One region of the Sporanaerobacter sp. genome, then DNA from elsewhere that is predicted to be linked to it. Evidence: riboswitches for the same ligand, from Rfam matches in the RefSeq annotation. Region 1 holds a riboswitch; the other holds the start of a gene.
What was found. Region 1 has a riboswitch for cobalamin ahead of ACFWUA_RS00520 (YitT family protein). Riboswitches for the same ligand answer to the same signal wherever they lie in the genome.
Positions count from the first base shown of each region.

Region 2: it holds a riboswitch for cobalamin, as region 1 does, so the genes downstream of both, sucC (ADP-forming succinate--CoA ligase subunit beta) here and ACFWUA_RS00520 (YitT family protein) in region 1, are expected to answer to the same signal.

Region 1 covers NZ_CP181252.1:88,296-103,763, reverse strand. Annotated here, with positions in the region: gene ACFWUA_RS00565 (ATP-binding protein) at 1-2,027, shown strand, start outside; gene ACFWUA_RS00560 (metallophosphoesterase) at 2,110-2,793, shown strand; gene nagB (glucosamine-6-phosphate deaminase) at 2,814-3,554, shown strand; gene ACFWUA_RS00550 (class IV adenylate cyclase) at 3,574-4,122, shown strand; gene ACFWUA_RS00545 (hypothetical protein) at 4,205-4,363, shown strand; gene ACFWUA_RS00540 (hypothetical protein) at 4,489-4,686, shown strand; gene ACFWUA_RS00535 (L,D-transpeptidase) at 4,798-6,168, shown strand; gene ppsA (phosphoenolpyruvate synthase) at 6,290-8,650, shown strand; gene nifJ (pyruvate:ferredoxin (flavodoxin) oxidoreductase) at 8,814-12,341, shown strand; cobalamin riboswitch at 12,400-12,585, shown strand; gene ACFWUA_RS00520 (YitT family protein) at 12,727-13,578, shown strand; gene ACFWUA_RS00515 (CDIF630_02480 family spore surface protein) at 13,632-13,811, opposite strand; gene ACFWUA_RS00510 (MetQ/NlpA family ABC transporter substrate-binding protein) at 13,867-14,670, opposite strand; gene ACFWUA_RS00505 (methionine ABC transporter permease) at 14,683-15,324, opposite strand; gene ACFWUA_RS00500 (methionine ABC transporter ATP-binding protein) at 15,325-15,468, opposite strand, start outside.
Region 2 covers NZ_CP181252.1:488,878-504,345, reverse strand. Annotated here, with positions in the region: gene abc-f (ribosomal protection-like ABC-F family protein) at 1-1,222, shown strand, start outside; gene ACFWUA_RS02420 (phosphate/phosphite/phosphonate ABC transporter substrate-binding protein) at 1,328-2,200, shown strand; gene phnC (phosphonate ABC transporter ATP-binding protein) at 2,212-2,949, shown strand; gene phnE (phosphonate ABC transporter, permease protein PhnE) at 2,915-4,486, shown strand; gene ACFWUA_RS02405 (hypothetical protein) at 4,611-5,966, shown strand; gene ACFWUA_RS02400 (MATE family efflux transporter) at 6,250-7,635, opposite strand; cobalamin riboswitch at 7,821-8,005, shown strand; gene sucC (ADP-forming succinate--CoA ligase subunit beta) at 8,215-9,375, shown strand; gene sucD (succinate--CoA ligase subunit alpha) at 9,398-10,294, shown strand; gene ACFWUA_RS02385 (FUSC family protein) at 10,319-10,810, shown strand; gene ACFWUA_RS02380 (phosphoenolpyruvate carboxykinase (GTP)) at 10,851-12,662, opposite strand; gene ACFWUA_RS02375 (ArsR/SmtB family transcription factor) at 13,115-14,251, shown strand; gene ACFWUA_RS02370 (ABC transporter ATP-binding protein) at 14,256-15,468, shown strand, end outside.

The DNA.
Region 1 (15,468 bases):
TGAATAAAGAAATGATAAGGCTTGAGCAAAACAGAGAAATGCTTAAAAAGCAATTAGAAGCAATAGAAATTAAAGAAATAAGAGAAAAATATGAAGAGGCTATAAAGCTTAGCAATGTAATAGAAAATTTAAAAAGAGAAATAGAAGCTTTAAAGGAATGTGAAAGGTTAGATTTAAGTGATTATAGCAAATTGATTACTTTGGAAAAGGAAAAGGATGGTATAGTAAAGAATATCAATGAGTGCAGAGATGAATTAAAAACAATAGATGAAAATATAAAGAATTTATCTAATGATATGAATAAACTTGAAAAGTTTAGGGATATAGATGATGATGAGTTTGATGATGTTGTAGAAGATTGTAAAATGTTGTACAATATGAAGGATAAATTAGAAGAAATAGATACCAAAATAAATGAGATAAATAGAGATAGTGAGAAAGATAATGAAAATATAAGAGACTTAGTAGATGATGTATATATTTATGAAGAAATAGAGGACAAGCGAAATGCTATTTTGTATAAAACAGAATATACCAATACAATGTTTTTAAAAACACGATTAGATGAGAAATCAAAAGAATTAAAGAAGAAAAATCTTTTGATAATTGTACTATCATTTCTTATGGCTAGTTGTATATTTTGGGGTTTTAAAAATAAGTTGTTTTTCATTGTATCTATACCATTTTTAGCTTTTAATATATATACTATTCATTCAAAAGGTGAAATTAAGAATTATATACAAAAATTAAATGAACAAATAGAGGATAGTGAGGACAAAGAAGAAAAAAGGAATCAACAGTTAAAATCTTTAGAAAAAGATATGGAGAAAATTTTAAATAAGTACAATTGTTCAAATAAAATAGAATTAAAGAGATTGTTAAATATAAATTATGAAAATAGTATAAAGTATAAAAGTATAAATGAATCATTTGAGAAATTAAGTATGGAAAGAAGCAAATTAATTGAAGATATTGAAAAATTAAAGGGAAAATTGATTGATTATGAATTTCTGCTTAAAAGTAGATTTGATTTTACATTGGAAGATTTAAATATACTTCAAAAAGAGTATTTTGAATATATAAAGCTTAAAAATATAAAGGATAAATCATTGGAAGAAAAAAAGCATTTAGACGATAAATTAAATGATTTTAATATTGAAATAAACAAGATTTCTAAAGAAATAGGAGAAATTTTTGCAAGAAATTCTTTATCTAATATAGAAGAGTTTAAACAGGGCTTAAAAGATAAAGAGAGATATGAGACACTTAAAATTAATTTGGAAAATAAGAAATTATTGTTGAACAATATTTTGGGAAGTAGAAATCTAGAATATTTGAAAAGCAAGGCTTCAGAAATCTATGATGAAATTTATGAAGATATAAATGTTTTAGAAAAAGAAAAATTGGTTTATGAATTGGAAAAGATAGAAGAAAATATAAACAGTATGAGGTTTAATATTGCAAAAGCAGAAGAAAGAGTGGAAAATTTAATATTGAATTTTAGACCTTTAGTTGAGATAGAAGAAGATATAGAGATATTGGAAAAAAGGAAAAATGAATATGAAAAGAGACTGGAATCTTTAAAGCTTGCAAGAGATACTATTGAAAAAATATCTAAAAATATACAGAGAGATTTTGCTCCCATATTAAATAGACAAGTGAGTGAGATCATTGAAAATGTAACAGCTGGAAGATATGGTGAGGTAAAAATAGATGAAAATTTAAATATTTCTATAGTTGAGCCAGATATTAATACTATTGTGGATATAGATAAATTGAGTGGTGGTACTATAGATCAACTTTATTTTGCAATTAGATTTGGCATAGCTAATCTTGTCATAGAAGAAGGGACTCCTTTGATACTAGATGATTGCTTTGTTCAGTATGATATAAAAAGGTTAGAAAATATTTTGAGTTTTTTGGAAAATGAATCTAAAAATAGACAGATAATAATGTTTACTTGTCATACTAGAGAAAGTGAATTGTTGAGTAAGCACAATGCGAAATTTAATTATATAAAGCTTTAAGTTAAAGTGCTGGTTCAATCAATAGAAACTGTAAAAATGGCCATTTGTAAGTTAAAGTTTAACATTAACTGAGGTGAAAATTATGATATTTGGTATAGGTGATTTACATCTAGACTATTCTCAGCAAAAGCCCATGGATGTATTTGGTGAGAAATGGATAAATCATGAAGAAAAGATATTTAACAATTGGAAATTAAAAGTAGAGGATGAAGACTTAGTTCTTATACCTGGGGATATATCTTGGGCTTTGAAATTGGATGAGGCTTATTATGATTTAAAACGTATTGATGAATTGCCAGGCAAAAAAATCATAACTAAGGGCAATCATGATTATTGGTGGGAAAGTAAAAAAAAGATGAATAGTTTTAATTTTAATTCTATATTTTTCATTCAAAATGATAGTTATATCTATAAAAATGTAGCAGTAGCTGGATGTAGAGGTTGGATAGCCAAAGATAGTGAGGGCTTTTCATCTCATGATGAAAAAATGTACAATAGGGAATTGGGGAGATTAGAAAATTCTTTAAATTCAATTAAAAAAAGTACTGAAAAAAAAATCGTTATGATTCATTATCCACCATTCAATGAAGATGCTTCACCCAATGAGTTTATATATTTAATGAAAGAAAACGCAGTTGATATCTGCATTTATGGACACTTGCACTCTGAAGGCCTTAAATATGTCGTTGAAGGAAACATTGAAGGAATACAATTTATTTGTGTGTCAAGTGATTATATAAATTTTTCACCTAAAGAATTATTATAATATGTGGGAGGCTTGAAATTATGAAAATTATTATTGAAAAAGATTATGAGAGTTTGAGTACTACAGCTGCTAATATCATAAAAGAGGAGATTGAGAAAAAAGAAGATCTTTTATTGGGATTAGCGACAGGGAGCACACCTATAGGTACTTATAAGGAACTTATAAGGCTTCACAAAGAAGAAGGATTAGATTTTTCTAAAGTAGTTACATTTAATTTAGATGAGTATTTAAATATTCCATATACCAATCCAAACAGCTATCATTATTTTATGGAAGAAAACTTGTTCAAACACATAAATATTCCTAAAGATAATATTCATATTCCAGATGGGAATGCAGAGGATGTAGAAAAGTTTTGCAGAGAATATGATAAAAAAATAGAAGATTGTGGTGGAATAGATTTACAAATATTAGGCATAGGAGAAAATGGTCATATTGCTTTCAATGAACCTGATGATGAACTTTATTTAGGAACTCATATTACTGGTCTTACTGAATCTACTATAAAGGCAAATTCAAGATTTTTTGATTCTATTGATGAAGTTCCAAAGGAGGCTATAACTATGGGAATTGGAAGTATAATGAAGTCGAAAAAAATACTTCTTTTGGCCAATGGAGAAAAGAAAGCTCCTGTAATTTGTGAATTGCTAAAGCAAGAGAAAGTTTCCACGAGAATACCAGCTTCTCTTTTATTATTACATCCTGATGTAGTTGTAATTTTAGATGAATTAGCTGCTAAGAACTATCTTAAAGAGATATAAAGGTAGGTGAAAGTCCAGTATGGATAGGGAATTGGAAGTTAAGGTACTCAATATTGTGAAAGATGAAATTGAAAAGAAATTATCTAATGTTGGTGCATCTTTAATAAAAAGAGAAAAACAAATAAATTATCTCTTAGATTCAAAGGATAACAGCATACAACATAAAAATAATAGCTATTTGAGATTGAGAGAGACAAAAGACTTGGATACAAATCAAACAAAGTATACTCTTACTCTAAAAGAAAATGTTTCTAAAGATGGAATTAGAGAAAATGTAGAAATTAGTAGTGATATAGAAGATAAAAAAGCAATATTATATATAATGGAAGTATTAGGTTATGATGTGATTCAGAAAGGTTTTAAAGAGAGAATTTCATATATTTATGATGGAATAAGATTTGATATAGATACTTGGGATGAAAATACTTATCCATATACTTATATGGAAATAGAAGTTGAAGAACAAGATGATTTAACAAAGGCTATAAAATTGTTAGATATAGATGAAAAAAATATATCAACTAAATCTATAGTAGAGTTGAGAAAAGACCTAGGTTTAACTACCTAGGTCTTTTCATAAATAAATTGTAACGAAATGAAGCTGCCGGAATAATATGTATTAAGTATTTTATTGATAAGGAGGATTGGTTATGTTACAGGATATATTCAAAAGTGGCAACGAGAGTATGCTACTACTTTTTTTCTTACTATTCATATTGTTATGGGGTGATTCAGGGAAAATGTTAGGTGGCTCAAATGATATGCTATTGATTTTATTGCTAATATTTTTCTTGTTTTCAGGATTTTAGTATTATATGTGGCTGCACAGTAGATTTTCTACTGTGTTTTTTACTTTAAAAAGCAAATAAAAAGTAACTTTTAAAGTACATATTACATAAAATAAATTGAGTGTAAAAAAGGAGGTTGTTTATTTATGACAGAAGATTTAAATATTTCAAGTCCACAAAAAAGAGGATTATTTGACATTTTTGGAGGCGGAGGCAATGAAAATTTACTATTCTTCTTTTTACTTTTAGTAGTTTTTTTTGGTAATTGTGGATATGGAGATAGAGCTGATGATTCTTTACTATTTTTCTTTCTCTTGTTGGTAGTTTTATTTTGCTATTGTTAAGAAAATCCCGTTTACAAACGGGATTTTTTTATGCATTTAATAGACTTTTATATGGAATACTATTTATTAACTGAGATAATTATTTTTAAGAATGAAAGGAGAAAAATTTATATGAAAAAAACGATTATAGCTTTTATATTGATAGGCGCTATTTTGCTTTCATCTTGTAGCTATAAAACACCCAAGAAAGCAGATATTGGTAAATCTCAATTAGAAAATAGCATAAATGGAGAAAAAGATGAAAGAGAATTGGAATCAGACATTAGTTATATAAGTATAAGCGAAGATAATAAACTTACATTGAAAGCCCAAAATGGTGAAAGTATTGATTATCTTTTGAGAAATAAAAAATATTTACAAGACAATAAATCACTTGCCAATTTTTCTTTGGGAGCTGGGAATTTAAGTAAAACATTTCATACGGTGGTTCCAGAAAAGTTTAATGTAGACATAAGATATAATAAATATTTAATGCCTTATGATTATTATTTGTTTACAGTTGATAATGTAGATGTATATAATAAGCCGTCTTATAATGGCAATGTTTTAGGGAAAGCCAAAATATATGATAAAGTAAAACTATTAAATGAAGTGAATGGTGATAAAATTAAAAACATGAATTCAAACAAGTGGTTTGGAATTAGCTGGTATGATAAGAATGGGAATTTGATTAGTGGATTTGTTCCAAATGGCACAGGCTCGATTAGAACTTTTAATTTTGAAAATATGTATACATCTATAATAGATCTTGAAAAAAAATTGAAAGCTAGTAGTTATGGTTATATATCTAATTACAAAGATGAAAATGGTTCTCCACCTCTAATGAATGGAAAGGCATTAGATGAATATGGTATGCAAGCTTATCAAAGTGCCCCTGCTTATACAAATTTAAATGATATGACTAAATTTAGATATTTTCCTGATGGAATGTTGGTTTCTATATTAGGAGAAGTTAAAGGCTATTTTAAAGTTAAAAGTACAGAGTATGACGGAGAATATTGGATACCTAAAAAATATATTTTTTTTGATGACAACTTAGATACATTTGCCAAGGCTATTGTTGTAGATACTACCAATCAGAATGAGGCAGTATTTGAAAAAAGAGGAGATAAATGGACTCTTATATCATATACATTGGCTACTACTGGAGTCAAAGACAAGGTCAGATATGAGACACCTATAGGAAAGTTTAAGGTTATGGAAAAAAAAGAACGATTTTATTATTTGGATGAGAACTTAAAGGAGATTACTGGATATGCTCCTTATGGTATCAGATTTTCTCAAGGGGCCTATGTACATGGAATACCTGTAGAATTTGTAGTGAAAAATGGAGAAAAAACAGATCCAGGAATTAAAGAATATCTATTTACTATCGGAACTGTTCCTAGATCACATAAATGTGTTAGAAATTACACAAGTCATGCTCAGTTTTTATTTAATTGGGCAGATCCAAATGATACAGCAGTTATAGTCATTAAATAATAGACTAAAAAGCTTTACAAAATTGTAAAGCTTTTTTTTAGAAAAAAATAATAAATAGTATAGCACATTTAAAAATATATGATATAATATATATATAATTATTGCGTAGGAGGTATACTTTATGAGTAAATACAAGTATATAAGATGGTTCAATGAAATAGACAAAAATGATATACCTGTTGTAGGAGGAAAAGGAGCAAATTTAGGAGAAATGACGCAAAAAGGGGTAAATGTACCACCTGGATTTTGCGTGACAGCTGGGGCTTATAGAGATTTTATCAAGTTATCTAATTTGCAAGATAAGATAAAAGAAAAGATTGCAAGTTTTGATGTGGAAGATTCTGATGAATTGCAAGTTAAATCTAAGGAAATAAGAGATTTGATCGATGAATGTCAGATACCAGATGTTATAGCAAATGAAATAAAGGAAGCATATATTGAATTTAGTAAAAATGTTGGTTTGGAAAATCCTTTTGTAGCAATTAGAAGTTCAGCAACAGCTGAAGATTTGCCAGAAGCTTCTTTTGCTGGACAACAAGATACTTATCTTCATATAAGTGGGATAGAAGAAGTGTTAAATTTCACAAGAAAATGTTGGGCTTCCCTTTGGACAGGAAGAGCTATTTATTATAGACAAGAACAAGGATTTGATCATTTCGAAGTTTCACTTAGTGTTGTAGTTCAAAAGATGGTAAATAGTGAAAAATCCGGAGTTATGTTTACGGCAAACCCTGTAAATAACAATAGAAATGAAATGATGATAAATGCAAGCTGGGGATTAGGAGAAGCAATAGTATCGGGAACAGTTTCTCCAGATGAATATATATTTGACAAGGCAAATAGAAAAATTTCAGAAAAACATATTTCAGAAAAAGTTACTATGATAGTTAAAAAGAAAGATGGGGTTGGAACAGTAGAAGTAAATGTAGGCGATTACTTAGGATTTGATAAAATAAACAAACAATGTTTGAGTGATGAAGAAATATATGAATTAGCAGATTATGGAATGAAGATAGAAAATATTTATGGAAAACATCAAGATATTGAATGGGCTTTTGATGAAGATACAAATGAATTATATATTTTACAAGCAAGACCTATAACTACTTTGAAAGAGAAGGAGGAAGCAAAAGCTATGGATGAAAAAGCTGAGTTGAAGACATTGGTTAGAGGATTACCTGCTTCTCCAGGTATAGCTAGTGGAAAAGTAAAGAATATACTTGATATAAGTGAGATCGCAAGAGTAGAAGATGGGGACATTTTAGTGACAGTTATGACAAACCCAGATATGGTTCCAGCTATGAGAAGAGCTAGTGCAGTTGTTACTGATGAAGGTGGAAGAACTTGTCACGCTGCTATTGTTTCAAGAGAACTTGGGATACCTTGTATAGTAGGAGCTAAAACTGCAAGTGAAAATTTAAAAGAAGGTATGGAAGTTACTGTAGATGCTACAAGAGGAGTAGTTTATGAAGGGAAAGTATTCCAGGAAGAAAAGAGTGAAGAAAAAGGTGAAGTTACTGTTTCGAGTGCAGCTATAAGTGAAGATTTTATACATCAATTAGCTCCAATTACTGCGACAAAGATATATATGAATCTTGGAGAACCATCCATAATAGGAAGATACAAGAACTTACCTTTTGATGGAATAGGTCTTATGAGAACTGAATTTATATTTACAAATATGATTGGAGCTCATCCAATGTATTTAGTGAAAACTGGTCAAGGACAGTTGATGATAGATAAAATGGCAGAAGGAATTATGACTGTAGCACAGGAAATATATCCAAAGCCTATAGTTGTAAGGCTTAGCGATTTTAGAACTAATGAATTTAGAGGATTAAAGGGCGGAGATGAAGTAGAACCAATTGAAAATAATCCTATGATTGGATGGAGAGGTGTATCTAGATATATATCGCCTGATTATGAAGAAGGATTTAGACTTGAATGTAGGGCTCTTAAAAAAGTAAGAGAAGAATATGGGCTTACAAATGTATGGGCTATGCTTCCTTTTGTAAGGACTACATGGGAACTTGTGAAAGTTAAAAATATCATGGCAGAAGAAGGATTAGTTCAAGATAATAGCTTTAAATTATGGATAATGGCAGAAGTGCCATCAGTAGTGTTTGAAGCTGAAGAATTTGCACAACTTGTTGATGGATTCAGTATTGGTTCAAATGACTTGACTCAGCTAGTTATGGGAGCTGATAGAGATTCAGGTATTCTAAACAATATGGGATATTTTGATGAGAGAAATGAAGCAGTTAAAAGAGCAATTTCAATACTTATAAAAGCTGCTCATAAATATGGAAAGACTATTTCAATTTGTGGGCAAGGACCATCTCAATATCCTGAATTTGCAGAGTTTTTAGTTCAAGAAGGAATAGATAGTATGAGTGTGAATCCAGATACAGTAGCATATACAAGAAGATTAGTTGCTACTGTAGAGCAGAGAATTATACTCAACAAAATAAGAGGATTATAATAATATAAATAATTATTATATGATAAATATACCATAGACCCCTAACAAATATACCCTTTGCACAATGCGAAGGGTATATTTTATGTATAAATTTAGTATATGTATGAAATAAGCAAAAAGTAAAATAATAAAGGTATAATAAGAAAACATTGGAGGTTTTAGCATGAGAAAAACAAAAACTATGGATGGAAATGAAGCAGCAGCTTATATTTCCTATGCTTTCACAGAAGTTGCAGCTATATATCCTATAACACCGTCATCTCCTATGGCGGAATTGGTGGATTTGTGGTCAAGTCAAGGACGAAAAAATTTATTTGGGCAAAAAGTAAAGGTAGTAGAGATGCAATCAGAAGCTGGAGCAGCAGGAACACTTCACGGTTCTCTTCAAGGTGGAGCATTGACTACTACCTATACTGCTTCTCAAGGACTTTTGCTTATGATACCCAATATGTATAAGATTGCAGGGGAACTTTTGCCAGGAGTATTTCATGTTAGTGCAAGAGCTATTGCTACTCATGCCCTTTCTATTTTTGGAGATCATCAAGATGTTATGGCTACAAGACAAACTGGTTTTGCACTTCTTTCGTCAAGTAGTGTTCAAGAGGTTATGGATTTGGCTGGAGTAGCTCATTTAAGTGCTATAAAAGGTAGAGTACCTTTTTTACATTTTTTTGATGGATTTAGAACAAGTCATGAAATTCAAAAAGTAGAAGTCATAGAGTATGAGGAACTTGAAAAACTTTTAGACTATGAGGCTGTAGAAGATTTCAGAAATAGATCTTTAAATCCAGAAAGGCCTGTTGTTAGAGGGACTGCTCAAAATCCAGATATATATTTTCAAGGTAGGGAGGTTTCAAATCCATATTATGAAAAGGTACCAGAAATTGTTGAAAAGTATATGAATCAGATAAACGAGATTACTGGAAGAGACTATAAACTTTTCAACTACTATGGTCATCCTGAGGCGGAGAGAATAATAGTTGCTATGGGCTCTGTATGTGAAACTATAGAGGAAACTATAGATTATTTAATGAATAAAGGGGAAAAAGTAGGATTAGTAAAAGTTCATCTTTATAGACCATTTTCTATAGAACATTTTTTCAAAATACTGCCTAGAACAGTTAAAAAAATTGCTGTATTAGATAGGACAAAAGAACCTGGTTCTATTGGGGAGCCACTTTATTTAGATGTGAGAAGTTCTTTTTATGAATCTGAAATGAGTCCTATAATTGTAGGAGGAAGATATGGATTGGGCTCAAAAGATACAGTTCCTGCTCATATCATATCAGTATATGAAAATTTAAAAATGGATAAACCAAAAGATAGATTTACTATAGGGATATATGATGATGTATCAAATACTTCTCTTGAAGTAAAAGAATTTGTAGATACGTCCAAAGAAGGTACTATAAGATGTAAATTTTGGGGACTTGGTTCTGATGGGACTGTAGGAGCAAATAAAATGGCTATAAAAATAATAGGAGACAATACTTCTTTATATGCTCAAGGATATTTTTCATATGATAGCAAGAAGTCTGGAGGAACCACTGTATCTCATTTGAGATTTGGGGAAAATCCTATAAAATCTGCTTATTTAGTTTATGAATCGGATTTTGTTTCTTGCCACAACAAGACTTACATATATAATTATGATTTGTTAAAAGGATTGAAAAGAAGGGGAACATTCGTTTTAAATTGTCCTTGGAAGGTTGAAGAATTAAATCAAAAACTTCCCAATCATATAAAAAGGTATATAAAAGAAAATGATATCAATTTTTATATAATAGATGCAGAAGATATAGCTCAGGAAATTGGATTAGGTTCAAGAATTAATATGATTATGCAAGCTGCCTTTTTTAAATTGGCTAATGTGATTCCTGTAGAAGATGCAGTTAAATATTTAAGAGAATTTATCCAAAAGACTTATGGCAAAAAAGGAAATATTGTAGTGGAAATGAACAATAAGTCTGTTGATAGAGGAATAAATGAACTAGTTAAAGTTGATATTGAGAAATATTTAAGTTTTTCAGAAGAAAGTGAAGTAAGAGATGAAAGAAAAGAAGAACCAAAATTTGTGAAAGATATACAAAGACCTATGGCTAAAATGGAAGGGGATAGTCTTCCAGTTAGTGCCTTTAAGAAAATGGAAGATGGGACTTTTCCATTAGGTACTACCGCGTATGAAAAAAGAGGTATAGCAGTTCTTATACCTCAATGGCAAAGAGATAAATGTATTCAGTGCAATCAATGTAGTTTTATATGCCCTCATGCAGTGATAAGGCCATTTTTATTAAATGAAGAAGAAAAAAGAAATGCCCCTGATACATTTGAGACTAAAAGTGCAGTAGGAAAAGGATTGGAAGGATTAGAATACAGAATACAGATAAGTCCCCTTGATTGTACGGGTTGTGGGAATTGTGCTGATATATGTCCAGCACCTGGGAAGGCTTTGGTCATGGTGAAGGCAGAAAAAGAAATAGAAAGACAAAACGATAATTGGGAATATGCAGTTAATAATATAAAATATAAAGATAATTTAATGAGTAAAACAATATTGAAGGGAAGTCAATTTGCAAAACCTCTATTAGAGTTTCATGGAGCTTGTGCTGGCTGCGGAGAAACAGCTTATTTAAAACTTGTCACTCAACTATATGGAGATAGAATGATGATAGCTAATGCAACAGGATGTTCTTCTATTTGGGGAGCTAGTGCACCATCTATACCTTATACTGTGAATTGGGAGGGAAAAGGGCCTAGCTGGGCAAATTCTCTATTTGAAGACAATGCGGAATTTGGTCTTGGAATGTATGTAGCTGTAAAACAGATTAGAGAAAGATTAAAGGATTTAATGAAAGAAGCTATTGATGAAAATATAGATACTGATTTAAATCCTCTCTTTAGTGCATGGATAGAAAATATGGAGGATGGAGAAAAATCAGAAAAAATATCTAGGGAACTGGTAGATAAAATAAAAAATTCATCTCAAAAAAATCACAAAATCATGAAGGAAATTTTAAGTAAAAAGGATTTTCTAATCAAAAAATCTCAATGGATAGTAGGGGGAGATGGCTGGGCTTATGACATAGGTTATGGAGGATTAGACCATGTATTGGCACTAGGTGAAGATGTAAATATATTGGTATTTGATACGGAGGTATATTCAAATACTGGAGGGCAAGCTTCTAAATCAACTCCAACAGCTGCAGCGGCTAAATTTGCGGCAGCAGGTAAGAGGACTAAAAAGAAAGATTTAGGAAGAATGGCAATTAACTATGGATATATTTATGTTGCTCAAGTATCTATGGGAGCAAATATGAATCAGGCCTTGAAGGCTATAGTGGAGGCAGAAAGCTACAGGGGACCATCCTTGATAATTTGCTATGCACCTTGTGTAAACCATGGTATAAAGGCAGGAATGGGCAGAACTGTAAATGAAGAAAAAAAGGCTGTTGATTCTGGTTATTGGCATCTTTATAGATATGATCCAAGGCTAGTAGCAGAAGGGAAAAACCCATTTATATTAGATTCAAAAGAGCCTAAGGAATCTTTTAAAGATTTCATAATGGGTGAAGTAAGATATTCTCAAATTGAGCATACTTTTCCTGAGCTTGCAGAAGAGCTTTATGAAAAAGCAGAATTAGATGCAAAAGAAAGATATGAAATCTATAGAAAATTTGATGAAAACAAGTAGCATATAGAACTGCTATTGACTTAAACTATATTTATCTATATACTTAGATTGAAATAAAATTGAATATGTAGATGAAGGTATAGAGAATAATTTCTCTGTTTAAAAGGGAAATAGGTGAAAATCCTATACGGTCCCGCCGCTGTAATGGTGAAGAATTTAAAATACATGCCACTGAGACAATTGGGAAGGCTTTAAATTCTAATGAACCAAAGTCAGAAGACCTGCCTTTATTTATGCACCAAAAACTCTACGGTCGATAGGGGGTGTTTAGAGGGAATTTTTAAAAGAGAAATAGGTGAATTGTGCCTATAGTTAGTTCTTTATATATTTGTGTCTCCTAAACCCATTGAGTTTAGGGGACTTTTATATTATTGGAGGTGGGAAAGTGTCAAAAAAAATAAAAGATTACATTATTATAACTATTGGAATGTTTATGGTAGCAGCTGGATTATATTTTTTTCTAATGCCAGGAAATTTAGCTATAGGTGGTGCCAATGGATTGGCAATTGTTTTAAATCATGTATTTCCATTTTTATCAATAGGGGTTTTTATGATCATTATAAATATAGTATTATTTATAGTTGCTTTTTTGGTTATTGGGACAAGCTTTGGTGTCAAAACTATTTATGCAAGTTTAGGTACTTCTTTTTTAGTACTATTGTTTGAAAAAATAATACCTATACATGCTCCTTTAGTAGAAGATATTATACTTCAACTTTCTTTTGGTATATTTATATCTGCTATTGGTATGGGAATAGTATTCAATCGAAATGCTTCTACTGGAGGTACGGATATTATAGCAAAAATATTGAATAAGTTTTGGGGAATAGATTTAGGAAAAGCAGTACTACTTTCTGATTTTGCTATAACTATAGGAGCGGGTTTTGCATTTGGGCCTGAATTGGGAATGTATTCTTTACTTGGAGTTATAGTAAATGGTCTTGTGATAGATTCGACTATTGAAGGAATAAACTTATCTAAACAGGTAAGCATAGTTAGTGAGCGTAGTGAAGAGATAAAAAAGTATATAATTAAAGATTTGGAAAGAGGAGCAACACTATATTATGCTGAGGGAGCATATACAGGAAATAAAAAACAAGTCCTCGTAACTGTTGTTGATAGAAAAGATTTTATTAGATTGAAAAATTATATAAATGATATAGATAAAAATGCTTTTATAACTGTAAGCAATGTATATGAAGTACTAGGTGATGGCTTTAAAAATATTGGAGATTAAAAAAGATATAGATGTAAATTTCAATGAAAAATAGGAGTGGAAATTTCTCACCCCTATTTTTCATTTTCATCCACCCATTCTTTAGCTCTTATGACTCCTGTTAAGGTTGGAATAGGAACTCTTGATTGGGGTTTTAGTCCTTTTATATCATAATATGCAGCAGTTTTTTGATTTTCTATAGGGATAGACATATTTCTTTCCTTAAAATTATTTATTCTTATATTTTTTTTCAAGTTATCCCTCCTCATACATAGTATTTGCAAATTTTAAAAAATAATGCTTAACTTTTTAAAATGCAGGAATAACTCCACCATCATACTTTTCTTCAATAAATTTTTTAACTTTTTCGCTTTGAAGAATTTTCAATAGTTTTTGAAATCTTTCTTCATTTTCTTCACCACTTCTCACAGCTATAATATTTGCATAAGGAGAGTCTTTATCTTCTAGAATCAAGGCATCTTTTGTAGGAACAAGTCCAGCTTCTATTGCAAAATTTCCATTTATAACTGCTCCATCGACATCTCTTAGTATTCTTGGAAGACCGGCTGCTTCGAGAGGTTGAAAAGATAAATTTTTAGGATTTTCTATTATATCTTTTTCAGTAGCTGAAAGTCCAGCTCCATCTTTCAATTTTATAAGTCCATGTTTTTCAAGAAGAATAAGTGCTCTTCCGCCATTTGTAGGATCATTTGGTATAGCTATGGTGCTATTATCTTTCAGTTCCTCTATGGAACTATATTTAGATGAATATAGTCCCAATGGTTCTACATGAATTTTTCCAAGGGATATAATATTAATATTTTGTTCGCTAGCAAATTCATTCATATATGGTTCATGTTGAAAGAAGTTGGCATCAATTTCACCTTCTGCAAGAGATAAATTTGGTTTTACATAATCAGTGAATTCAATTATTTCTAAATTTATTCCTTCTTTCTTTAAATCATCTTGAATATATTCTATTATTTCGCCATGAGGTACAGGTGATACACCTATTTTAATGGTATTTTCACTAGATTCTTTTTTTTCACAAGCTGTAAAAATAGAAGTACATAAAACCAAAATTAATAGTGACAATAAAATATTTTTTTTCACAAGAATTCCTCCTTATTTTTTATTTATAGAAACAGCTATTTTATTTCCAATTAGCTGTATTCCTTGAACTAAAACAATGATTATAGTTACAGAGACTATCATGATATCAGTTTGAAATCTATATAATCCATATCTTATAGCCAAATCTCCCAGTCCACCGCCTCCAATAGCTCCTGCCATGGCAGAATAACCAATCAAATTGATAATAGTCAAAGTGATTCCCATAACTAATGAAGGCATGGATTCGGGTATAAGTACTTTAAAAACTATTTGTGGAATAGTAGCACCCATTGAAAGACTGGCTTCAACAACTCCTCTATCTACTTCTTTTAAAGCACTTTCAATGATTCTAGCCACAAAAGGTGCTGCTGCGATAGATAATGGTACAATAGTTGCTTTAGTGCCAATGGTACTTCCAACAATTAGTCGAGATAGTGGGAATAAAAGTATCATCAAAATGATAAAAGGAAAAGATCTTAAAACATTGATTATTCCACTTAGTGTTTGGTTGAGCATTGACTTTTCCCATATGCCGCCTTTTTCAGTTATGACTAACAGTATTCCCAATGGAAGACCTATAATTAGTGAAAATATTGTAGAGAAAAAGACCATATAAAGTGTTTCTAATAATGCTGGAACTATCAATTCTGACAATTAAATCACCTCCAATCGAATATTTTCTTTAGTGAGCCATTGAATAGCTCTATCAATTTCTTCATCTTTTCCCAATAGTTCAACTGTTAGATTTCCTATACTAGTGGTCATGAGTTCGTTTATATTTCCTGAAAGAATATTTAC
Region 2 (15,468 bases), 400 kb from region 1:
ATTGGAGACATTACAACCCAATTTTGAACTGTGGAGATTGCAAAGGGAAATGAATCTATTAGAAGTGGAAGAAGAGACTTTATACCGCCCATTTTCAATATTAAGCGGTGGAGAACAAACTAAAATCCTTTTGGCTTTACTATTTGCAGAAGAAGAAAGGTTTTTACTTATTGATGAACCTACGAATCATTTAGATATCCATGGTAGAGATGTAGTGGCAAAATATTTAGAAAGTAAGAAGGGATTTATACTTGTATCCCATGATAGGGAATTTATCAATAGTATAGTAGACCATATATTAACTATAGAGAAGAGTAAAATAGTTCTCCAGAGGGGAACCTACGATACTTGGGAACAAAACAAGAACTTAGAAGACAAATATGAATTAGAACAAAATCAAAAGCTCAGAAAAGAAATTAGAAGGTTGAAACAGTCGGCAAGGGAAAAGTCTACGTGGTCTGACAAGGTAGAGGCAACTAAAATTGGTTCGGGCCCAACAGATAGAGGTTATATAGGTCATATGGCAGCTAAGATGATGAAACGTTCCAAGACCATAGAAAAAAGATATGAAAAAGCTATAGAGGAAAAGGAAAAATTATTAAAAAATATAGAAACCATAGATAAATTACAGATGAATGTATTAAATCATCATGCAAAACAATATATAAATGCAGAAGATTTTACAATTGCATATGAAAACAACAATATTTTCAAACCTATACAATTCACAGTTGAAAAGGGAGATTGCATTGTATTTAAAGGGGATAACGGAAGTGGTAAATCTAGCATTATAAAAGCAATCTTAGGAGAAGGTGTGCCTTGGCAAGGTAGATTTGAAATTGCAAAGGGAATTACTATTTCCTATGTTCCACAGAAATTCAATTATGTTAATGGAAATATAAATGAATTTGTCAATGAAGAGCAATTAGACAAAACAAAATTTCTAACTATTCTAAGGAAGCTAGGTTTTTCAAGAAATCAATTTGAAATTCCTATTGAGAATTTTAGTATGGGACAAAAGAAAAAGATATTCTTGGCTAAGTCCATATGTGAAGAAGCACATTTATTTATATGGGATGAACCGCTTAATTATATTGATGTAATCTCTAGAATTCAGATAGAGAATATGATTTTGGAATACTCACCAACAATGATTTTAGTAGAACATGACAGAAGATTTATTGAAAAAGTAGCCACTGATATTATAGAATTATCAAAGTGACCCCATACACAACCAATATGCTTTTGTTTTTTCTAAAAGTGTATTGCAATTTTATCAAAATTGTTATATTGTATATTAGAAATCAAATTGTAAGGGGGATGCAAAATGAAAAGAGCAATTGCTTTATTGTTAATAGTAGTTTTAGCTATTTCAATTGTTGGTTGTACATCTAAGGAAGAGGAAGTCATTAAAATGGGATTTGTTCCTATGAAAGATGGAGATTCATTAATAGAATCTGTAGAGCCATTGACAGAAATGCTATCTAAGGAATTAGGTGTTAAAGTAGAAGGATTTACTGCTACAAATTATGTAGGAGTAGTAGAAGGATTAGGCTCAGGTCAAGTTGATTTTGGTTTTATTCCACCATTTGCTTATGTATTAGCAAATGAGGAAAGCAATGCAGAAGTTATATTAACAGCATTAAACAAATCAGGAGAGGCAAAATATCGTTCACAATTTCTAGTAAGAAAGGATAGCGATATAACCAGTTTTTCAGATATAAAGGGTAAAAAAGTAGCTTTTGTAGACCCATCTTCAACATCTGGATATTTATTTCCAGGAGCACATTTGATAAACGAAGGGATAGATATAGAAAAAGATATAGAATATGTATATGCTGGAGGACATGACAAGGCATTGCAATTGCTATTAAATGGTGACGTAGATGTGGCAACTACTTTTGTAGATGCAAGAGACAGATATAAGGAAGATTTTCCAGAAGCTATGGAAAAGACTGAAGTATTAGGCTATACTGATTATATCCCAAATATATCTGTAACTGTTAAAGGAGACATGGAAGAAGAGCTTAAAGACAAGATAAAAGTTGCATTATTAAACATTGCAAAAACTGAAGAAGGTTCAGAACTTTTAAAGACTTTATTCAATATGTATGGATTTGAAGAGGCAACAGATGCAGATTATGATATTATAAGAACTACAGCAAAGACGATGAATATTGACTTAAAAGAAGCCGAATAGGAGTGAGTGCAATGCTTAAAATAGAAGATTTAACTGTTTCCTATGATGGCAAAACATTAGCAATAGATAATATAAATACAGAAATTAAGCAAGGAGAATTTGTAGGTATAATAGGTTCTTCTGGTAGTGGAAAATCTACTTTACTAAAGTCTATAAACTTATTAGTTACACCTCTAAGTGGTAAGGTATACATAGATGATGTAGATATTACAAAGCTAAATAATTCTCAGCTTAGAAATATAAGAAGACAGATAGGATTTATTTTTCAAGATTATAACTTAATTGAAAAGTCTACCGTCATAGACAATGTATTAATTGGAAGGCTTGGATACAAGTCTTCCCTAAAGTCTTTTTTTGGATTGTTCAATGATGAAGACTATGAAAGTGCAAGCAATGCATTAAGACAAGTAGGTTTAAGCAAAAAAATGTTTGAAAGGGCAGAAGAGTTGAGTGGAGGGCAAAAGCAAAGAGTAGCTATTGCTAAGACTCTTTGTCAGAAACCAAAGATTATTTTAGCAGATGAGCCAGTATCTAGCTTAGACATAGCTACTTCTCAAAGTATAATGGATTATTTTAAGGTTATTAATGATGAGAAAAATATTACTATAATGATTAATCTTCATGATGTAAATCTGGCAAAAAAGTACTGTCATAGGATTATAGCTCTTAAAAATGGTAAAATTCTCTATGATGGGAAAGTAGGTGATTTGAGAGATGAACTCCTTAAAGAATTATATAGCCAAGAATAAAATACATAAAAGCTTATATTTTTTAGGAGCGATAATTATTTTGATTTTTCTTGGGTTTAAGGTAGAATTTGATTTTGTAAAACTACATAAAGGTATACCTAGTATGTTTAATCTTTTTCAAAGAATGCTAAAGCCAAGTATATCTTATGGGGTAGAAGCATTTGACAAACTAATTGAAACAATTCAAATTGCTATAGTATCATCTATTTTAGGTGTATTGGTAGCATTACCTTTTTCTCTTTTAATTGCAGACAATATTGCTCCAAATAGGTATATATCAGCCATACTAAGCGGAGTGTTTTCTTTTCTTAGAACTATACCAAGTTTAATATGGGCAGCGATTTTAGTGAGTATATTTAGTGTAGGAAAATTTTCAGGAATAGTTGCCCTTACTATCATTGCATTTTTGATAGCGCTGAAATTATTTAGAGAATATATTGAAGGGATTAAAGAAAATCAATTAAATTCAATCAAATCAGTAGGTGCTAATTCTACACAAGTTTTAAGGTATTGTGTTTTACCTCATATATTAGAATTATCTATTTCTATTTTTTTTATTGTACTTGAGACAAATATCCGCGGTGCAACTATTTTAGGATTGGTAGGTGCTGGAGGAATAGGTCAGATTATGTGGAGGGATTTAAATCATCTTAGATATGACAATTTATCCACGTTAATATTAATTTTATTTTTTACAATTTTGATTATAGATGTACTAAGTTTATTTGTTAGAAAATATCTTATAAAAAAAGCTGTAAGATTTAAATCTATTGATAACTATAAAAAATTTCAGCTATTTAAGATTTTTTATATACCTATTTTAGTAATAATACTATTTTTATTTGCTTTTAGCTCTTTGAATATTACCTATGATAGATTTATATTAGGATTAGGGCAGGGCAAAGATGTCATATCGAGAATGATAAGAATAGACCCCAGTTGTTTTTCTAAGCTTATAGAGGGAATATTAGAAAGCTTTTTTATAGCTGTATTTGCCACAATAGTAGGGGGATTATTTGCTTTAGTTCTTTCATATCTAACAGCATACAATACATCACCTAGCAAAGGAGTTTCTATATTTTTAAAGGGAGTTATAAATATTTTAAGGACATTTCCGCCAATTGTAACAGCAATAATATTTTTTAGAGGAGTAGGACCGGGACCCATGGCTGGAGCTATGGCTCTTAGTATTTATACAACAGGTGTGCTTACCAAAATGTATAGTGAAGTGCTGGAAAATGAGGGGAAAAACATACAAGCTAGCATAACAACAACAGGAGCAACTAATTTGCAGTCTTATAGGCATGGACTACTACCTCATACATTCCCAACATTTATTAGATTGGCATTATATAGATTAGAATCAAATATTAGAAATTCTACTATTCTAGGAGTAATCGGTGCAGGTGGAATAGGTACTACATTAGTTATGAATATAACGTGGAGAAATTGGGAAAAGGTAGGTTTTCTACTTCTTGGTATATCCATAATGATAATAATAATAGATAAATTAAGTCAAATGGTCTCCAACTATTAAAGATGATGTAATAATAGATATAGGAGCCTTCCATAAACCTAGTTTTCCATCCGACCCCGCCTGTGCATGTGGCGGCTTTTATGCCGCCCAGTATTAAAACAAAATTTAGATTGGAGGTGTTAATATGTCTATTTTGCGTTACAAAATTCTAATTTTTCTTTTAATTTTAGTGTTAGTATCTGGATTTCTTGTAGCTTGCGATAATATGCCTAACAAGTCTATAGGAGAGAATGATTCTTTTATAGTATATACCAAAGAAGATGGACTATATTTTTCTTATTTAAATAATGGAGAAGAGACTGAAGTTCATGAAGGAAAAGAATTTAGCTATCCCATTATTTCAAAATCTGGAGATTACATAGCCTATACCAATAAAGATAGTCTTTATATATATGATATGAAAGAAAAGAAGTATGAAAAAATAGCAGATAAAATTGCTTCTTATGATTGGACAGATGATAAAACTATAGTGTATGCTACTAATGAACCAGGTTTTACAATGTTTAATGTATTAACCAAAGAAAAAACTGAACATTTAGACGAATACTACTATGATAATTTTAAAGCTTCTAATAGAAATATTATTTATGGCATAAAGATAAGCAAATGGACGACGGGAGAAGGAGATTTTGCTGTCAATAATGGTATCATAGAGATAAATTTAAATGAGTATGATTCAAAAAACAAGACATTTTCAACAAATATAATAATAGAGGGCCGGAAATCCACTGATGAAATGATTGGATATGACCCTGTTATATGGGATGTAACAGAAGATGGAAAGTATATTTATATTATGGAGAAACCTGCTTCAGCTTCATTGAGTGCAGATGGAATAGGCATAGGGATATATGATGTGGAGGAAAAGACACATACAGAGTTTACAGATATAGCAACATTACCTCATAAAAACCATTTATCTATAAATCCAAAGTATAACAATTTAATTGGTCTAATTGAAGGTGGCAATAGGGATATGATTATGAATAAAGAAGTTATTTTATTAGATATAAATGAGGATAAAACATATAAAACAATTAAATTTATGGATAAGGATTTGGTTGCTATGACTCCAAGTTTTACGCTAGATGGAGAAAAATTATTATATTCAGCAACTAAAAGTTTAGAGGATGTTTGGGAAATGGACTTTAACAAGGCGTATGATGATTGGGAAAATCAACCACACAATATTTACGAAGTAGATATAAAAACTTCAAAGACAAAGAAAATAACAGAAGGGGATTATTTCGATTTCATGCCTATAAGTATATCTAAAGATGAAATATTATTTAGTAGATATAAAGGCAATGGATATTACAGTCTAATAAAACTAGTTGATGGAAAGGAAAAAATATTAGCAGATAATATTATACTTGACTATCACAATGAAGGCAGAGCCTTTGGGTTTTATGGACATCTAGAGACAGAAAAGAGTATGGATATATTTTCGGGAGGTGTTTTTATAGTAAGCGTAAAATAGCCCCTACCTATTAAAAATGGAGGCCATACATTATATACTATTCTTTGTTAGGAACTTTACATTGAGTGTATCTTTTTCTAATCTTTTGTAGTAGAGCCAAAAACCATTGCGGTTAAACTATTGGCTCTACAATCTTCAATTTTTTAGTCCAAATTTTTCTTTCTCCTTCAGTCATTTGAGATAATTTCCCTTATTGTTGATATTTAAAGGTATTATCTCATAGAAAGTATTTCTTTAAAATGTGGGATAGATTTGGCACTTATGAACCTTTGCCTCTGTCCCTTTATGAATCAATGAAACCTTTTTTACGCCAATTACCTTTCTTAAAGAAAATAATAGTTATAATAGCTCCTATTGTCCAAGACATAAGTAGAGAAATAAAAATGGATTCAGGCCTTCCTGTAGGATATGCTTCACTTATAGTCAAATAAGCAATACCATAAGCTATTGGAACACGAACAAAAACTGTTGTAACAAGTGAAATCCACATAGGTGTCATAGTATCACCAGCACCACGCATTACACCAGATAGACTTTGAGTTATTGCCATTGCAATATATCCCACTGCAAGAATTCTCATCATGTGTACACTTAAATCAACTAATTCTTTAGTGTCAGTAAAAACACTCATAAGATATTTACCAAAAATCAGAAGTAAAATAGTTATTGTAATAGAAGTCCCTACAGCAATCATAGTACCTTCCTTAGTACCTCTTTCTACTCTATCCATTTTTCTAGCTCCTATATTTTGACCAGCATATGTTGTCATAGCACTACCAAATGAGAAGTTTGGCATCATGGCAAATCCATCTACACGCATTATAATTACGTTAGCAGCTATGACCATTTCACCAAAACTATTAGTTAATGATTGTACTACAATCATTGCAAGAGAAAAAATAGCTTGTGTTAATCCTGATGGTAAACCAAGTTTTATTAGTCTATGAGAATATTCCTTATTTAGTTTCAACATTTTCAGATTTAAATCAAAACTATTTTTAGATTTCATTAATTTTATAATGGATAGAATAGCTGAAAAACCTTGTGCAATAATAGTTGCAAATGCAACTCCAGGAACGCCCATATTAAACTTAGCAACAAAGATAATATCAAGTACTACATTTAAAGCAGTAGAAATCAGTAAAAAAATAAGAGCTGAGATTGAATCCCCAAGTCCTCTTAAAACTCCAGATAATATATTAAAATAAGCAAATCCTGCAATTCCAATAAAAAAAATGGTTAAATAGTCTGTGCACCAATCTATAATAGATTTTGGTGTCTTAAGAAGTGAAAGTAATGGACGAGCAATAATTGGTCCAATAATCATAATTGCTATTGAGGCTATAGCTGTCAGTGATAAACAGACACCAATAGTGTGGGATAGTTTTTCTCGATCTTTAGCCCCAAAATATTGAGCTACCATTATACTAGCTCCTACAGAAATTCCTACAAATAGAACTAGCAAGAGATTTAATATAGGAGAAGCACTACCAACTGCAGCAAGGGCATTGTCACCAACATATTTGCCTACAATAATGGAATCAGCAGTATTATATAATTGTTGGGCAACATTTCCTATTAGCATAGGTATCGCAAACTCTATAATTCGCTTCCAGGGAGGACCTTCTGTAAGATCCTTCGGGGCGAATAATTCTTTTAAATTTACCATATTTGTCCCTCCAAAAATTAAGATATATCTAAAATTATATCACATTTTAAAACATAGTAATAAACAATATTTAATTTATATTGCTACAATCAATAATATAGTTTAGGAGTAGTAAAAGGCAATGAAACTTTCAGAAATTTAGTATTTGACAGTTGTAATTTTTCGTGATAGTATCTATTTAGAATTTAATATAGTGACCATTTGGTACAATCTTAATGATTGTTTAAAAGGGAAGTTCGGTTAAATTCCGACACGGTCCCGCCACTGTGATAGATAGAACCTTAAGTTTGCCACTGTACTTAAAAGTATGGGAAGGTTTAAGGTTTGTTATTCTTAAGTCAGGAGACCTGCCAATGGGAAAAGCTGTTTATTACTCACGAGGATGGGGAGAGGCTATTAAAAATAGGTTAAGCATATGATTTATTCATATGTATTAAATATGTCTGCTTAATCTAATTATTAATAATGCTCTTTCTATAACAATAGAAAGATTTTTTTATGTTTATAATCCCGTGGTAATAACTCAGCAAACTTTTGCTGAGTTTTTCATTTTATATAAAAGAAATGGGAGGGAAAAGTATGAATATTCATGAGTATCAAGCAAAAGAAATATTGAGAAGCTTCTGTATACCTGTACCTAATGGCAGAGTTATTTATGATCCAGAAGATGCTGAGAGAGCTGCTTGGAGAATAGGTACTGATATTGCAGTAGTGAAATCACAAATTCATGCTGGTGGTAGGGGAAAGGCTGGAGGTATAAAAATAGCAAATTCAATAGATGATGTCAAGAAGTATTCTAAAGAATTAATAGGTAAAATCTTAGTGACACCTCAAACTGGGCCTAAAGGAAAGGAAGTAAAGGCTGTTTTGATTGAAGAAGGTTGCGATATTTTTAAAGAATACTACTTAGCTTTTGTTTTAGATAGAGAAAAGTCAAAGATAACTCTTATAGCTTCTGAAGAAGGTGGAACTGATATTGAAGAAATATCAAAAGAAAAGCCTGATATGATATTTACAGAATCTATAGATCCATTGCTTGGAGTATTAGAATTCCAAACAAAAAGGATAGGTCTTAATATCAATATTCCACAGGAATTGATAAATCAATTTGTAGAAGTTGTAATGAATTTATATAAATGCTTTGTGGATAAAGACTGTACACTCCTAGAAATAAATCCTTTGGTACTAACAGCAGATAAACAATTGTTAGCTTTAGATGCAAAAATGAATTTTGATGAAAATGGTTTATATAGAAATAGGGATATAGATAATTATAGGGATTTAAGTGAAGAAAATGAAAAAGAGATAGAAGCATCAAAGTATGGACTTTCATATATATCACTAGACGGCAATATTGGATGTGTAGTTAATGGAGCAGGATTGGCAATGGCTACAATGGATACTATCAAATACTATGGAGGAGAACCAGCAAACTTTTTAGATGTTGGAGGAGGAGCAACAGAAGAAAATGTAACCAATGCATTTAAAATAATAATGTCTGATTCTAGAGTTAAGGGGATTTTTGTCAATATATTTGGTGGAATAATGAAATGTGATGTTATCGCTAAGGGAATTGTAAATGCAGCTAAAGAGTTGGCATTAAATATTCCTCTTGTGATTAGACTTGAAGGAACAAATAGGGATTTAGGTATGGAAATACTAAAGAATTCAAAACTTAATATATTTACTGCTAAAGATATGGATGAGGGGACTAAGAAGATAATTAGTTTAGTTCAATAATTTTGTGGGAGGGTGGCTAAGAATGAGTATTTGGGTTGATAAATCTACTAGAGTAATAGTTCAAGGTATAACGGGGAAAACGGCTTCTTTTCATACAAAGCAAATGCTTGAATATGGTACAAATATAGTTGCTGGTGTTAGTCCTTTTAAAGGAAACACAAAAGTGGAGGGTATAAATGTGTTTGACACTGTGAAACAAGCTGTTTATGAAACTAAAGCAAATGCATCTATTATATATGTTCCTGCAAAATTTGCTGCAGATGCAATTTTAGAGGCAATTGATGCAGAACTAGAACTGGTAATTTGTATAACAGAGCATATTCCAATTAAGGACATGCTAATTGTAAAGAATTATTTGAAAGGTAAAAAAACTAGATTGATTGGGCCCAATTGTCCTGGTATAATAACACCAGGAGAATGTAAGATTGGTATTATGCCTGGATATATTCATAAGAAAGGAAGAATTGGGATAGTATCACGTTCTGGAACTTTGACTTATGAAGCAGTTCATCAATTAACTGAAAGAGGAATAGGACAATCTACAGTAGTAGGAATTGGGGGAGATCCTATTATAGGGACAGATTTCATTGATGTATTGAAAGCATTTAATGATGATGATGATACTGATGGAGTTGTTATGATAGGAGAAATTGGAGGAAATGCAGAAGAAAAGGCTTCCCTATGGATTAAGGAAAACATGAAAAAACCTGTAGTGGGATTTATTGGTGGCAAGACTGCACCTAAAGGAAAGAGAATGGGGCATGCAGGTGCCATTATTTCTTCAGGAAAGGGTACTGCTGAACAAAAGATAAAGACAATGAGTGATTGCGGAATATATATTGCAGAAACTCCTACAGCTATTGGAGATACTTTAGTGAAAGCACTTATGTCTAATGATTTGCTTAAACAGTGCATTTAGTTTAATAATATTAGGGGGATGAGTATGAAAAATACAGCAAAGAAAAATAAGAAAATTAAATTTCCTGGGATGAGGGTTATTAAAACAGTTATTGCAGTATATATATGTTTTTTGCTTTCTTTTCTTAGAAAGACATCCCCTTTTTACTCAGCTATAGCTGCGATATTATGTATGCAAAATGATCATGAAAATAGTTTTAAAACTGGAAAATCTAGAATGATTGGGACATTAATTGGAGGAATGTATGGATTTATTGCTATAATGGGGATTAACTATTTTAATATTGAGTTGTTTAGTTATCTACACTATTTAATTTTAAGCTTATTTTTGATTCCTATTATATATACAAACGTACTATGTAAATCTGCAAGTTCATCGTATATTAGTTGTGTCGTATTTTTAAGTATTACAGTATCTCATGGTGGGGATGCATCTCCATTGTTATTTGCATTAAATAGGGTAATTGATACATTGATAGGAATCATAGTCTCCCTTTTTATAAATAAGATAATTTAATGGGATAGCGGGTGTTCTCGCTATCCCATTAAATTTAAATCTAGTCTTTAAAGTCTTTAAGACGTTTTTCTAAAGCCAAAATTTGTTTTTCTAATTCTTTAGGCAATCTATCACCATATTTTTTGAAATCTTCCTTTATAGAGGCAACTTCTTCTAACCATTCATATTTATCAATACTAAGTAATTTTTTCATATTAGTTTCACTTATATTAAGTCCATCGGTGTCAATTGCATTTAGAGTAGGCATATACCCTATAGGAGTTTTAATTGCTTCGCTTTCACCTGAAACCCTTTCAAATATCCATTTCAACACACGACTATTTTCTCCAAATCCAGGCCATAACCAATCACCATTTTCATCTTTGCGAAACCAGTTAACATAGAAGATTTTAGGTAAATTATCTGGGCTTGTCTTTTCTCCAATATCTAACCAATGTTGTAAATAGTCTCCCATATTATAACCACAGAAGGGCAACATAGCAAATGGATCACGACGTACCTTGCCAATATCATCAGATATGGTGGCAGCTGTAATTTCAGATCCCATGACGGAACCCATGAATACTCCATGTGCCCAATCAAAACTTTCATGTACTAGAGGAACAGTATTTGGTCTACGTCCACCGATTAATATTGCAGATATAGGCACTCCGTTGGGGTCATCCCATTCAGGTGCGATTACTGGACATTGTTGCGTAGGAGCTGTAAATCTAGCATTTGGATGGGCAGCCAATCTATTATCCTTTGTAGTCCAATCATTACCTTGCCAATCAATTAGGTGTTCAGGTGCATCATAGCCAATACCTTCCCACCAAATATCTCCATCGTCAGTTAATGCAACATTTGTATAAATGGTATTTTTGGCTATAGTTTTCATTGCATTGGGATTGGACTTCATGGAAGTTCCTGGAGCAACACCAAAGAAACCAGCTTCAGGGTTAATGGCATATAGACGTCCATCTTCACCAAATTTCATCCATGCAATATCGTCTCCAATAGTTTCGATTTTCCAGCCAGGAATAGTAGGTATTAGCATAGAAAGATTAGTTTTACCACAGGCACTTGGGAAGGCACCAGTGAAATATTTTACATCTCCTTTTGGATTTGTAATTTTTAAAATCAGCATATGCTCTGCCAACCAGCCTTCATCCCTAGCCTGAACAGATGCAATTCTTAGTGCAAAGCATTTTTTACCTAAAAGTGCATTTCCACCATAGCCAGAGCCATATGACCATATTGTTCTTTCTTCTGGAAAATGACTTATATATTTTTCTTCAATAGGAGCACAGGGCCAAGTAGAATCTTTTTCTCCTTCAGACAATGGAGCACCTACTGAATGTAGACAAGGTACAAATTCTCCATCCCCAAGGGCTGCAAGTACTTCACTTCCCATACGAGTCATGATACGCATATTAACTACGACATAAGGGCTATCAGTTAATTCAACTCCTATTTTAGATGCTGTAGAACCTATAGGTCCCATTGAAAATGGAATAACATACATTGTTCTCCCTTTCATACAATTTTTATAGAGTTTTTTCATAGTATCCTTTAGTTCCGTAGGATCGATCCAATTGTTTGTAGGACCCGCATCTTCTTGGTTTTTAGAAGCTATGAAAGTTCTATTCTCAACACGAGCTACATCCGATGGGTCACTGCGAAAAAGATAGCAGCCTGGTTTTTTCTGAGGATTTAATTTTATGGCTGCACCACTTTCTGCCATTTTTTCTAAAAGGTGAAGGCTTTCCTCCTCTGAACCATCACACCAGTGAATTTTATCAGGTTGACACATATCTGCCATTTCTTTTACCCAATTTAACAATTTTTGATTGGTAGTCATTTTACTAATCATCACCTACTCCTCCACAATTTAAGTATCCTAAATAGGACCAGCTTATAACAATAATATATTAGCATAGAAAGAAAAGGTTTTCCAGTTATAATTGCATTATTTATTCGTTTAACTTATATCTAAAAAAATATATATATCTATTTACCAAAGAGATTTGGTTAGGGCGGTCTAACCACAGTGGATAATAAAAGTGGATATAGAATTATAGTAACATATTATCGAAAATGCTACCATGATTGATTAAATCCTTAATTCCATAAAGTGCTTGAGAACCTACGTCACCTAATGCGACTAGTTTCATAATAATCCCACTTATTTATGACAATTTTAATTACAAGAATAATTCGAAGCCTTTTAAATCTAAGATATACAAATATCCATATTTGACAATTATCTAATTTAGAGATATAATAAAAGAAATATGAAAAATATAATTACGAGGGGGTAGGATAGTGAAATTAATTATTGAGAATAAACCCAATGTCTATTGGGAAGCAAATGCTATTGTAAGAGAAATTTTAGATCGTGAAAAAGGAGAGCCTGTACATATCATTGAAAACAAGGATCGTTTTATAGTTTCTGAAGATGAAATCAATGAAAAATACAGCGATTTGATTAAGTTTTATGTAAAGGTTTTTGATGAATCAATAGATGTTTTAAAAGATTATCCAGAATGGAAAGAATTATTCAGCATCCAATCAAACCAAGAGGATTACGGATTTTTTGAATCGTTGACTAGGTTTACCAATGCAAAGGAAGTGGATGAACTATCGAAAACAGAATTTTTTAATGCTTGTTATTATCATCTTCGAAACATAAATGCCGAAGCAGAACAAGTAGATCTAGATGACATGGAAGAGACTAAAAAAGCTCTTGAAGAAGTGAAGGATAGAGCATTTGATGCAGAATATTATATAGGAAAAATTATGGCTTCTGAGTTAGATAATGATGAAAAAATTAAAATGATGGATTTGTTTCAACATGCAGATGAAAGATTTGCTGCTTATGTTGAACTTATTCAAAGAATCGAAAAAATTTATTTGAAATATTATGGTGATGTAGAGCATTATGTTAGGTCCAAAGTAGAATTGTTTTCTTCTTCAGGGAAAGATGATGCTAAAAATACTCCAATTATAAATTATATGGATATTGAACAATCGAGCTTCCGAAGTGCTGAACCTATTCATTTATATTTTTCAATTATTAATAAAGGTACTTTTGGAATGACAATTATTATGGATGAATCCATAAGACCAAATATGATTTTTGGTATTTTATTTGAAGAACTTACAGAGTTACTTAACAAGGAAAAACATGATGCGGAACTTTTCGTTGAACAAATGAAAGCTTTGGGAGAAGAAAATCGATTTAATATTATGAAACTGTTAAGTCAAAAACCACACTATTTAAAAGAGATTGCTTGTACTGTAGGGCTTACTCCTGCTACAGTGTCGCATCATATGGAACAATTAATTAAGGCAGAGCTAGTTTATATGACTACTGAAGGACGAAAAGTTTATTATCATGTGAATGATAAAAAAATTGAAAAGTTGGGAGAATTATTTGGCCAATGGTCAAAAGGAGTGTGAAAAAATGAAATATATTCAAGCTGCATCTAAGAAAAAAACCATCCAACGGATGATTGAACCTATCACCAAAGAGATTTGGTGGAGTATGATTTTATATGGAATATCAGGCGGTTTGATTCCTGCATTATCTGTTTTTTCTATGGAATGGATTACGAGTAGAATTTTAAAAAGCAATGTGGAAATTAGAGAAGTGATAAAAATTATCGCCCTCGTATCTTTGGCTGGTTTTTGTTTAGAAGTTATTAAAACACAGACTGAAAGGCGAAATTATAATAAAATTAACTTGATTCGAATGAATTTTTTGAAGGAATTGATGCATAAGACAATGACTATGGATTTGAAGTATTATGAAAATACAGAATTTGCAGATGAAATGGAGTCTTGTTTTATTGCTGTTTCAAGTAACAACAATGGAATTGAAGGCATTTATCATACAGTCTATCTATTGGGTGCTAAATTATTTGGAGCAATTTTACTTGCTATTGTTCTAGCTCAAATTAATTTTTGGATTGTAGTAGTGATTGTTTTATCTGTATTGATTACATTTTGGACATTGACGAAAGTATCAGATGCACATTACCAAAGGAAAGAAGAATTAAATCAAGCAGAAAGAAGAAATTTTGGTTATGGACGTCTAACTACAGATTTTAGTTATGGAAAAGATATTCGAATTTATAATTTTCAAGATCGTTTTTTACAAAGCTATGAAAATGAAATCCAAAACCTAGAAGATATATATAGAGATTTGTTTTTAATCGAAAGAAGATTTTCATTATTATCCATTTTGGGATTGGTATTTGCCGATCTATTTGTTTACTATATATTAACGACCAATGGTATGTTGACATTTCAAGTTTCAAAATTCGTTATGTATTTAACTGCAACCAGTATATTTTCACTTATGATGAATGAGATTACAGAGGATTTTGCAAATATACATAAAGAATTTGCCTATTGTAAAGATGCGATTGGTTTTTTGGATATGAATCTTATTACGGAAGAATCAGATAAAAGCTATGCACCTAGTACACCAATATCGGTAGAGTTTGAACATGTTTCTTTTAAATATCCGAATTCTAAAAAATATGTTTTTGAAGATTTATCCTTTAGAATTGAACCTTCAGAGAAGCTTGCACTAGTAGGTGTTAATGGAGCTGGGAAAACCACAATTGTGAAATTGCTTACTGGCCTTTATCGTCCGACTTCAGGCAGAATTC